DNA from 2 places in the Streptomyces luteosporeus genome. Region 2 is predicted to be linked to the other one. Evidence: riboswitches for the same ligand, from Rfam matches in the RefSeq annotation. Region 2 holds a riboswitch; the other holds the start of a gene.

Evidence for each region. Region 2 has a riboswitch for cyclic di-AMP ahead of ABD361_RS23875 (transglycosylase family protein). Riboswitches for the same ligand answer to the same signal wherever they lie in the genome.
Region 1: another riboswitch for cyclic di-AMP. It lies ahead of ABD361_RS05520 (C40 family peptidase); the one in region 2 lies ahead of ABD361_RS23875 (transglycosylase family protein).

The regions. Positions count from the first base shown of each region.
Region 1 is NZ_BAAASL010000003.1:345,513-349,670, forward strand. Features, by position in the region: gene ABD361_RS05510 (SRPBCC family protein) at 1-150, shown strand, start outside; gene ABD361_RS05515 (NADP-dependent oxidoreductase) at 244-1,170, shown strand; gene ABD361_RS05520 (C40 family peptidase) at 1,206-1,679, opposite strand; cyclic di-AMP (ydaO/yuaA leader) riboswitch at 1,683-1,833, opposite strand; gene ABD361_RS05525 (endo alpha-1,4 polygalactosaminidase) at 2,057-2,914, opposite strand; gene ABD361_RS05530 (spherulation-specific family 4 protein) at 2,911-3,618, opposite strand; gene ABD361_RS05535 (NAD-dependent epimerase/dehydratase family protein) at 3,615-4,158, opposite strand, start outside.
Region 2 is NZ_BAAASL010000020.1:48,173-52,330, forward strand. Features, by position in the region: gene ABD361_RS23865 (cytochrome P450 family protein) at 1-464, shown strand, start outside; gene ABD361_RS23870 (transglycosylase family protein) at 655-1,656, shown strand; cyclic di-AMP (ydaO/yuaA leader) riboswitch at 1,917-2,091, shown strand; gene ABD361_RS23875 (transglycosylase family protein) at 2,096-2,848, shown strand; gene eno (phosphopyruvate hydratase) at 3,167-4,158, shown strand, end outside.

The sequences.
Region 1 (4,158 bases), on a different contig from region 2:
ATGGGCCCCGCGCCCTCGGGGATCAGCGTGGCCATCGCCCGGATGCCCGATCGCGAGGAGGAGCTCGTGGCCATGCGGCTGGAGGAGTTCAAGGCGGGCATGCGCGCCACCCTCGAAGGCGTCAAGCGGCTCGCCGAGGAAGGGGCGTAGGCGCCGGCACCGGAGCACGGTATCCGGGTGGCGGTCCGGCCCGGCCTGGCGGCGAATCGGCCGGTCGTCGATCAAGGTGATCACATGACGACGATCAAGGCGATCTCCTTCAGCTCGTACGGACCGGCCGACGTCCTGCGGCCGGTCGAGGTGCCGCTGCCCGTCCCCGGGCCGGGACAGGTCCGCATCGCGGTGCGCTGCGCCGGCGTCAACCCGCTCGACCACAAGCTGCGCAGCGGTGCCATGGCCGGCACCTTCCCCCTGGAGCTGCCGCACGTCCCCGGCGTGGAGGCGTCCGGCCTGGTCGAGGCGGTGGGGGAGGGCGTGACGCAGGTACGGGCGGGGGACGCCGTGTTCGGGCGCACCGTGACCGGCGCCTACGCCGAGCAGGCGCTGGCCCGGGAGGACCAGGTCGTCATCAAGCCCGTCTCGCTCGCCTGGGAGGAGGCGGCCGCCCTGCCGGTGGCCGCCGAGACGGCCCGGCGGGTGATGGAGCTGCTGGACCTCGGCGACGGCGAGACGCTGCTCGTCCACGGCGCCGCCGGCGGCGTGGGCACCCTGGCCGTGCAGTTCGCCCGGGCCCGCGGGGTGCGGGTCATCGGCACGGCGAGCGAGTCCAACCACGCCTACCTGCGCGGCCTCGGGGCGATCCCGGTGACGTACGGGCAGGGGCTCGCCGAGCGGGTGCGCGAGGCGGCCGCGCCCGGCCGGGTGGACGCGGCGCTGGACGCCGTGGGCAAGGGGGACGCCGTGTGGGTGTCCGTCGAGGTGACCGGCGGCGCCGACCGGGTGGTGTCGATCGCCGACGCCGAGGGCGCCCGGCTGCACGGGGCCCGCTTCAGCTCGGGCGGCCGGGAGGTACGGCCGGTGCCCGCGCTGAACGAGGCGCTGGCCCTGCACGAGGCGGGGCTGCTGCAGCTGCCCGTCCACCGCCTCTACCGCCTGGAGGAGGCGGCCGACGCGCACCGGGAGAGCGAGCACGGCCACCTCACCGGAAAGATCGTCCTCGCCGTCGCCTGACGGCGGCCGGCGAGGACGGGAGGCCGGGGCGGGGGTCAGCCCACCCGGCCGTACCAGACGCTGCCGGTCCAGATGCGTTCCTTGCGCACGGTGGTGCCCGGCTTGGGGGCGTGCCAGATCGTGTTGCTACCCGCGTAGATCCCGACGTGGTAGACGTTGCTGCCGGAGTGGAAGAACACCAGGTCGCCCGGTGTGCGGGAGCCGGCGGAGATGTGCCGGGTGCGGTTGTACTGGTCGGCGGCGGTGCGCGGCAGGTTCTTGCCGGCCTTCTTGAACGAGTACAGGGTCAGGCCCGAGCAGTCGAAGCGGTTGGGGCCGGTGGCGCCCCACTGGTAGGGGGAGCCGGCCTTGGAGGCCGCGATCCTCAGTGCCTGCTCGCCGGTGGTCGCCGCCGAGGCGCCGGGGGCGAGGCCGGGAACGAGGACCGATGCCGCGACGGTGGCGGCGGTCAGGGCCGACGCGGTGGCGGCCCGGGAAACGAGTGCAGGTATGCGAGGCAACGCAGACATGCCACAGCCCTTCGGCATCCGCCTGCGAAAGATGACCTGTCGGGTTCGGGCTGCGAAGTTGCCCGGCCAGCATCTGGCTTCACCCCAAGGACCACCGCGTTCGTGGTCCGTACCGCTTGGGTCTCCCGCTCCTGCCGATCGACGAATCGATTCCGCACCCGGTGCGGCGGCAGGACTCGGCGTTCCGCCCGGGTGGCCCGCCTCGGTGACGGGATCTTGTGTTCGACGAGAGATCCTGCACCATCGCCCGCCCGGATTCCGTACCCGGAGCGGCAATTGTGAACTTCTTCACTTCGGGCGAAATGGTGCAACCATCACCTGTCCAGACCGCCTGTCCTGCGACGGAAGGCGGGCTACCGCGGGTAGGTGACGGCCCGTCAGCACGGCTCGCGCCAGGCGTCCAGCTCCAGCTTCTTGCGCATCGAACTCAGCCCCAGCCGCTTCGCCGTGCCGCAGAATTTGTCCGTCGGAAGGTCGTATTCGACGTGGAAGACCGCTTTGTTCTCCTTGATGAAGGGGGTCAGCTTCTCGCACTCCTTGTACTGCGCGCACTGCTCGTTCACCGCGAAGTCGAAGTCGCCCACCAGCGCGGGAATCTGCTCCAGGTCGTTCTTCAGCCCCACCGCGAGCCCGCGCTCGTGCGCCAGCCGCGCCAGCATCCGGTTGAACGCCAGCTGGTGGGCGGCCGTCAGCGGAAATCCCGTGCCGTTGCGGAACCCCTCCGTCAGATCCGGCTCGACCGCGTCGAAACCCTTCTGACGGCACATGTCCATGCGGGCGGCCATGAGCGGCCGCAGCTCGTCCAGACGGCGGATGTCCAGCCACTTCTCGCCGTCCCAGCCCTTGTTCTTGCGGCCCAGCAGCCCCTTGGGGAACGCGTCCTTGTCCGGCCGGAAGTCCTCCCACGCACCGGCGTTGATGTAACAGATCACCTTCCGGCCGCGGGCGTGCAGCGCCGCCACGGTCTCCGCCGTGTTCTCGAAGCCGTCGATGTCGTAGACGGGCACGTCGAGGGAGGTGTCGGCCGCGGCGAGCTTCCCGCCGAGCTGCCACTGCCAGGCCGTGCCCGGGCGCGGCTGCCAGCGGTCACCGGGCCGCCCCGAGGGGGCCGGCGCGGTGGCCGTCGGCCTCCCGTCCGGCTCGCCGTCCTCGTCCTCCTCCGGCGCCGACGAGCAACTCGCCAGCACCAGCAGCAGCACGCCCAGCAACCCGGCCCGTAGGCGCCGGTCCTTCACCGCGTCCCTCCCCGTTCCTGTTCCCGTTCCTGTTCCTGCATCTCCTGCGCACCGGCCGGCGGCGGGGCGCTGCGCCACGGGTTCGCACCCGTGCCCGGCACGGCGCAGTGCACGCCCGCGCCGCGGACCGCGGCCGTGCGGGCCACCTCGTGCGCCCGCCCCTCGGGCACCGCGTGCACCAGGTGGCAGAAGCGCTCCGGCGGATGGTCGGCCGTCCACGCCGGCACCCGCGCCCGGCGGTAGTCCTCCCACGTCCCCTCGAAGGTCACCAGCACATCGGCCAGCTCCGCGTACCCGGGGTCCGGGTGCGTGCCCGGGTTGAGCACGGCGCTGCGGGCGCCCAGCACCCGCGCGGCCAGCACCAGCCGGCGGTAGCGGGGCAGGTGGGCGGCGTGCACCGGCACCTGGTCGAGGAAGACCCCGTCCACCTCGTACCACCGGCGGTGCCGGCGCACGTCGGCGACCACGGCGCGGGTGCGCCGCCGGCCGTACCCGGTGTCGACGTACCCCAGCAGCGCGACGCCCGCGGCGCGCAGCCGTCCGGCCACCGCACGGAAGGCCGGATCGGGCCGGTCGCCGGGACCGTCGGCCGCGTTGAGCACCACCGCGTGCAGGCGCGGGGCCTCGCGCAGCAGGGCCTCCCACGCCTGTGGCCCCTCGCCGGGATGGACGTACAGCGGGACCAGCAGCCGCCCGGACGTCACCGGACGTACTCCTCGGGCCGGTCGCGCACCTCGGCCCACAGATCCGCCAGGGACTCCTCCAGCGAGCGGCGCGGGGTCCACCCCAGGCTGCGGGTGACGGCGGTGGTGTCGGCCTGCTGCCAGGGCACGGCGGCCGAGCGCGGCGAACCGTCGCCCTGCTCGTCGACGCGCTCGCCCACGTCCCCCGTGAAGCCGCCCGCCCGCAGCAGCCCCTCGGCGACGTCCCGTACGAGACGGGCCGTGCCGCTGCCGACGTTGAGGACGGCGGGCAGCGGCCGGGGCGCGGTCACGGCCCGGGCGACGGCCTCCGCGACGTCCCGTACGTCGACGAAGTCGCGGTACGCCGACAGGTCGCCCGTCTTCACCCGGCCGTCGGGGCCCGCCGCGCGCGGCGCGGCGGCCAGCCGGCCGGGCAGGGAGGCGGCCGGGGCGCCGGGGCCGACGGGGTTGAACACCCGCAGCACCACCGCGTCCAGGCCGGATCCGGTCACCGCGAGGGTGCCGGCGAGCTTGCTCGCGCCGTACAGCCCGGCCGGGCGC
Region 2 (4,158 bases):
TGCAGCGCGCCCTCGCCGAGGGGGACGCGTCGCTGCTCGCCACGGGGGTCGAGGAACTGCTGCGCTACGACGGCCCCGTAGAGCTCGCGACCTGGCGTTTTGCCACCCAAAACCTGGTCATCGGCGGGCAGCGGATCGCCGAGGGCGACCCCGTCCTGGTGGTGCTGGCGGCCGCCGACCGCGACCCCGAACGGTTCGCCGATCCGGACGCCTTGGACCTCTCCCGCCGCGACAACCAGCACTTGGGCTACGGACACGGCATCCATTACTGTCTCGGCGCACCGCTCGCCCGCCTCGAAGGGCAGACCGCGCTCGCCACCCTGCTGCGCCGGCTGCCCGACCTCCGGCTCGCCGCCGCACCGGAGGACCTGCGCTGGCGCGGCGGCCTGATCATGCGCGGCCTGCGCACGCTGCCCGTGGAATTCACGGCGCGTCCGCCCGCGCAGGCACCCGCACGCCCTTAGCACATGACGTCCGGTCACCCCGCGGTTATCGCAGCGTGACCTCCGCTACACCGGGTTGTGACTCTTGGGGGCCGTCGCTATGTTCGACGACCATCCGAAGCCGCCTACCCGAGAGGGCCCGAACATGCGCTCAGGCACTGGTAGACATCGCCGTCCCCGTCAGGTCCCCGCCATCGTGCTCGCGGCGGGGGTGACGGGAGCCAGCGTCGCCATGCCGCTGCTGGCTGCCACCAGCGCCACCGCGGCCGACGCGGGCACCTGGGACAAGGTCGCCCAGTGCGAGAGCGGGGGGATGTGGAGCGCCAACCAGGGCAACGGCTTCTTCGGCGGCCTGCAGATCACCCAGGAGCTGTGGGAGCAGTACGGCGGCATCTCGTACGCGCCCCGGCCCGACCTCGCGAGCCGCTCCCAGCAGATCGCCATCGCCGAGAGCATCCTCAAGTCCCAGGGCGCCGGCCCGTGGACGAGCTGCGGTGAGCGCGCGGGCCTCGCCCACAGCGAGCGGGCGCCCGAGGTGGACCCGGGCACCAAGGCCACCCCGCCGCCGGCCGCCGAGACCGGCCGCACGCCGGAGCACACGACCAAGCCCGCGCCGGAGCACGGCTCTCCCGCTCCGGACGCCTCCCGTGCCCCCGATGCCACCCCCGCGCCCTCCGGCACGCCGTCCGGGTCGCCGTCGACGTCGCCCTCCGGGACGGCCACGCCCGCGCCCGGCAGCTCCGGTGCACCCTCCGGCGCCACCCCGGACGCCTCGCACACGCCGGATGCCGGTGGCACTCCGTCAGCTCCCGCGAGCGGCACGCCGGACGCCGGGCCGGGCAAGCACCGCAAGGAGCCCGGCGCCGACCTCCCGTCGGCTCCGGCCGACGGCTCCGCCGGCCCGGCGGGCACGCCCGGAGCCGGCGGCGCGTCCGCCGGGGACGCCGGCGCGGCGGAGGGCTCGGGCCGCCACCGCGCGACCCCGACCGGTCCGGACGACGGCGCACAGCGACCCTCGCGCGGGGGCGATTCCCGGCCGGGCATCCCGGCCGCAAACGACTACACCGTGCAGCCGGGTGACAACCTGTCAGTGATCGCCCAGGAGCACGCGGTCTCCGGCGGCTGGCAGACGCTGTATCAGAAGAACGAAAAAGTTGTCGGAACTGATCCGGACCTTATCCTCCCTGGTCAGCGCCTGGATATCCGTCAATAGCCATGCGGAAAGGGCCGAATGTCCGTTCCAGTCGAAAGTGAGACATGGGTCTCTTCGGCTCGGCGGCGGAGAGCGTCCGTCCGATTTGCGTCCACCTAGGGCCACCTGCGGAAACGTCAGGTTTCCCGCGGTAACCAGAGGCGGCCTTGGCTGAAAAGTGGGGTTTGAACCCGCAGGCCGCCTGTGCTTACCGTCTTCATCGCTCGCCACCGCGAGCACCACGGTCGCCACGCCGAATCCTGCCGGCGGCCGGGGGAGTCGTCGCGCAAGCGCCGTAGGCAGGAGCGGGGGACCCAAGGTAGGTGCCGGACGGACCGGCGGTCAGCGGACCGCAGGGACGGACGGCTTGGGGTGAAGCCCGGTGTTCGCACCGGGCCGGGCAGTCTCACAGCCCGAACCCGACAGCTCACCTCGTAGGCGTCGGTGAGGAAAACGACTTATGTCCAAGGGCAAGCACCGTCGTCCGTCCAAGGCCGTCCGAATCGTCACGCTCGCCGGCGTCACCGGCGCCGCGGTCGCCGCCCCGCTGATGGTCGCGACCTCCGCCAACGCCGCCTCCGTCTCGACCTGGGACAAGGTCGCCCAGTGCGAGTCCAGCGGCAACTGGCACATCAACACCGGCAACGGCTACTACGGCGGCCTGCAGTTCTCGAACGAATCCTGGAAGGCCGCGGGCGGCACCAAGTACGCCCCGCGCGCCGACCTCGCCAGCAAGTCCCAGCAGATCGCCACCGCCGAGCGCCTGCTGGCCATGCAGGGCCCGGGCGCCTGGGGCTGCGCCGGCGCGGGCAACCTGACCTCCGGCGGCGCCAAGGCCGACGTCGACACCTCCGACGACGAGTCCGGCTCCGGCTACACCAAGAAGACCCGCAAGAACACCTCCGCCGAGGGCGCCCACTCCACCAGGAACCACGCGGACCGCAGCGAGCGCCACAGCGCTTCCCAGCGGGCCGCGGCGGCGCAGCAGGACGCCGACGACGCGGGCGAGGAGGCCGCGGCGGCCAAGAAGGCCGCGCCGCGCGAGGTCAAGCAGGGCAACGGCGAGTACAAGGTCAAGGAGGGCGACACCCTCGGGACCATCGCCGACGCCCAGAAGGTGCGCGGTGGCTGGGCGAAGCTCTACGACCTCAACAAGGACGTCATCGACAACGCCGATCTGATCTTCCCCGGTCAGCAGCTGCACCTGCGCTGACCGGAGCCGGTCGAAAGGTGCCGGGCGGCCCGTGGCCGCCCGGCTGCCGGGACCGGCCGCACGACCGCCCCGTTCCGCTGCGCTTCCCCCCGAGCCGCACCGGAGCGGGGCTTCGCCGTTCGAACCACGGTGCCGTTCGAACCGCCGTGCCGGCCGTGTCCCGACGACTGTCCGTTGAGCGAACATACTGGGTTTTCATCCCGTGATATCGGCATTTGTGCCAATTTTCGGCCCGTGGCCCGGTCCAGCGCGGGGAGAGCCCGCGGGGCCCGTTAGGCTCGTGGTGCAGAACTCCAGACACACACGAAGGAGACCCTCGTGCCGTCCATCGACGTCGTCGTAGCTCGCGAGATCCTCGACTCGCGAGGCAACCCCACGGTCGAGGTCGAGGTCGGCCTCGACGACGGCTCCACGGGCCGTGCCGCCGTGCCGTCCGGCGCCTCCACCGGCGCCTTCGAGGCCATCGAGCTCCGCGACGGCGACCCGGACCGCTACCTCGGCAAGGGCGTCGAGAAGGCCGTCCTCGCCGTCATCGAGCAGATCGGCCCGGAGCTGGTCGGCTACGACGCCACCGAGCAGCGCCTGATCGACCAGGCCATGTTCGACCTGGACGCCACCGACAACAAGGGCTCGCTCGGCGCCAACGCCATCCTCGGCGTCTCCCTGGCCGTCGCGCACGCCGCCTCCGAGGCCTCGGACCTGCCCCTCTTCCGCTACCTCGGCGGCCCGAACGCGCACCTGCTGCCCGTTCCGATGATGAACATCCTCAACGGCGGCTCGCACGCCGACTCCAACGTGGACATCCAGGAGTTCATGATCGCGCCGATCGGCGCGGAGTCCTTCTCCGAGGCCCTGCGCTGGGGCACCGAGGTCTACCACACCCTCAAGAAGGTCCTGAAGGCCAAGGGTCTGGCCACCGGCCTGGGCGACGAGGGCGGCTTCGCCCCGAACCTCGGCTCCAACCGCGAGGCCCTCGACCTCATCCTCGAGGCCATCAAGGAGGCCGGCTACACCCCCGGCCAGGACATCGCGCTCGCCCTGGACGTCGCCGCCTCCGAGTTCTACAAGGACGGCGTCTACAAGTTCGAGGGCCAGGACCGCACCGCGGCCCAGATGACCGACTACTACGCCGAGCTCGTCGAGGCCTACCCGCTGGTCTCCATCGAGGACCCGCTGTTCGAGGACGACTGGGACGGCTGGAAGACCATCACCGACAAGCTCGGCGACAAGGTCCAGCTCGTCGGTGACGACCTGTTCGTCACCAACCCCGAGCGCCTCGCCCGCGGCATCGAGGAGGGCACCGCCAACGC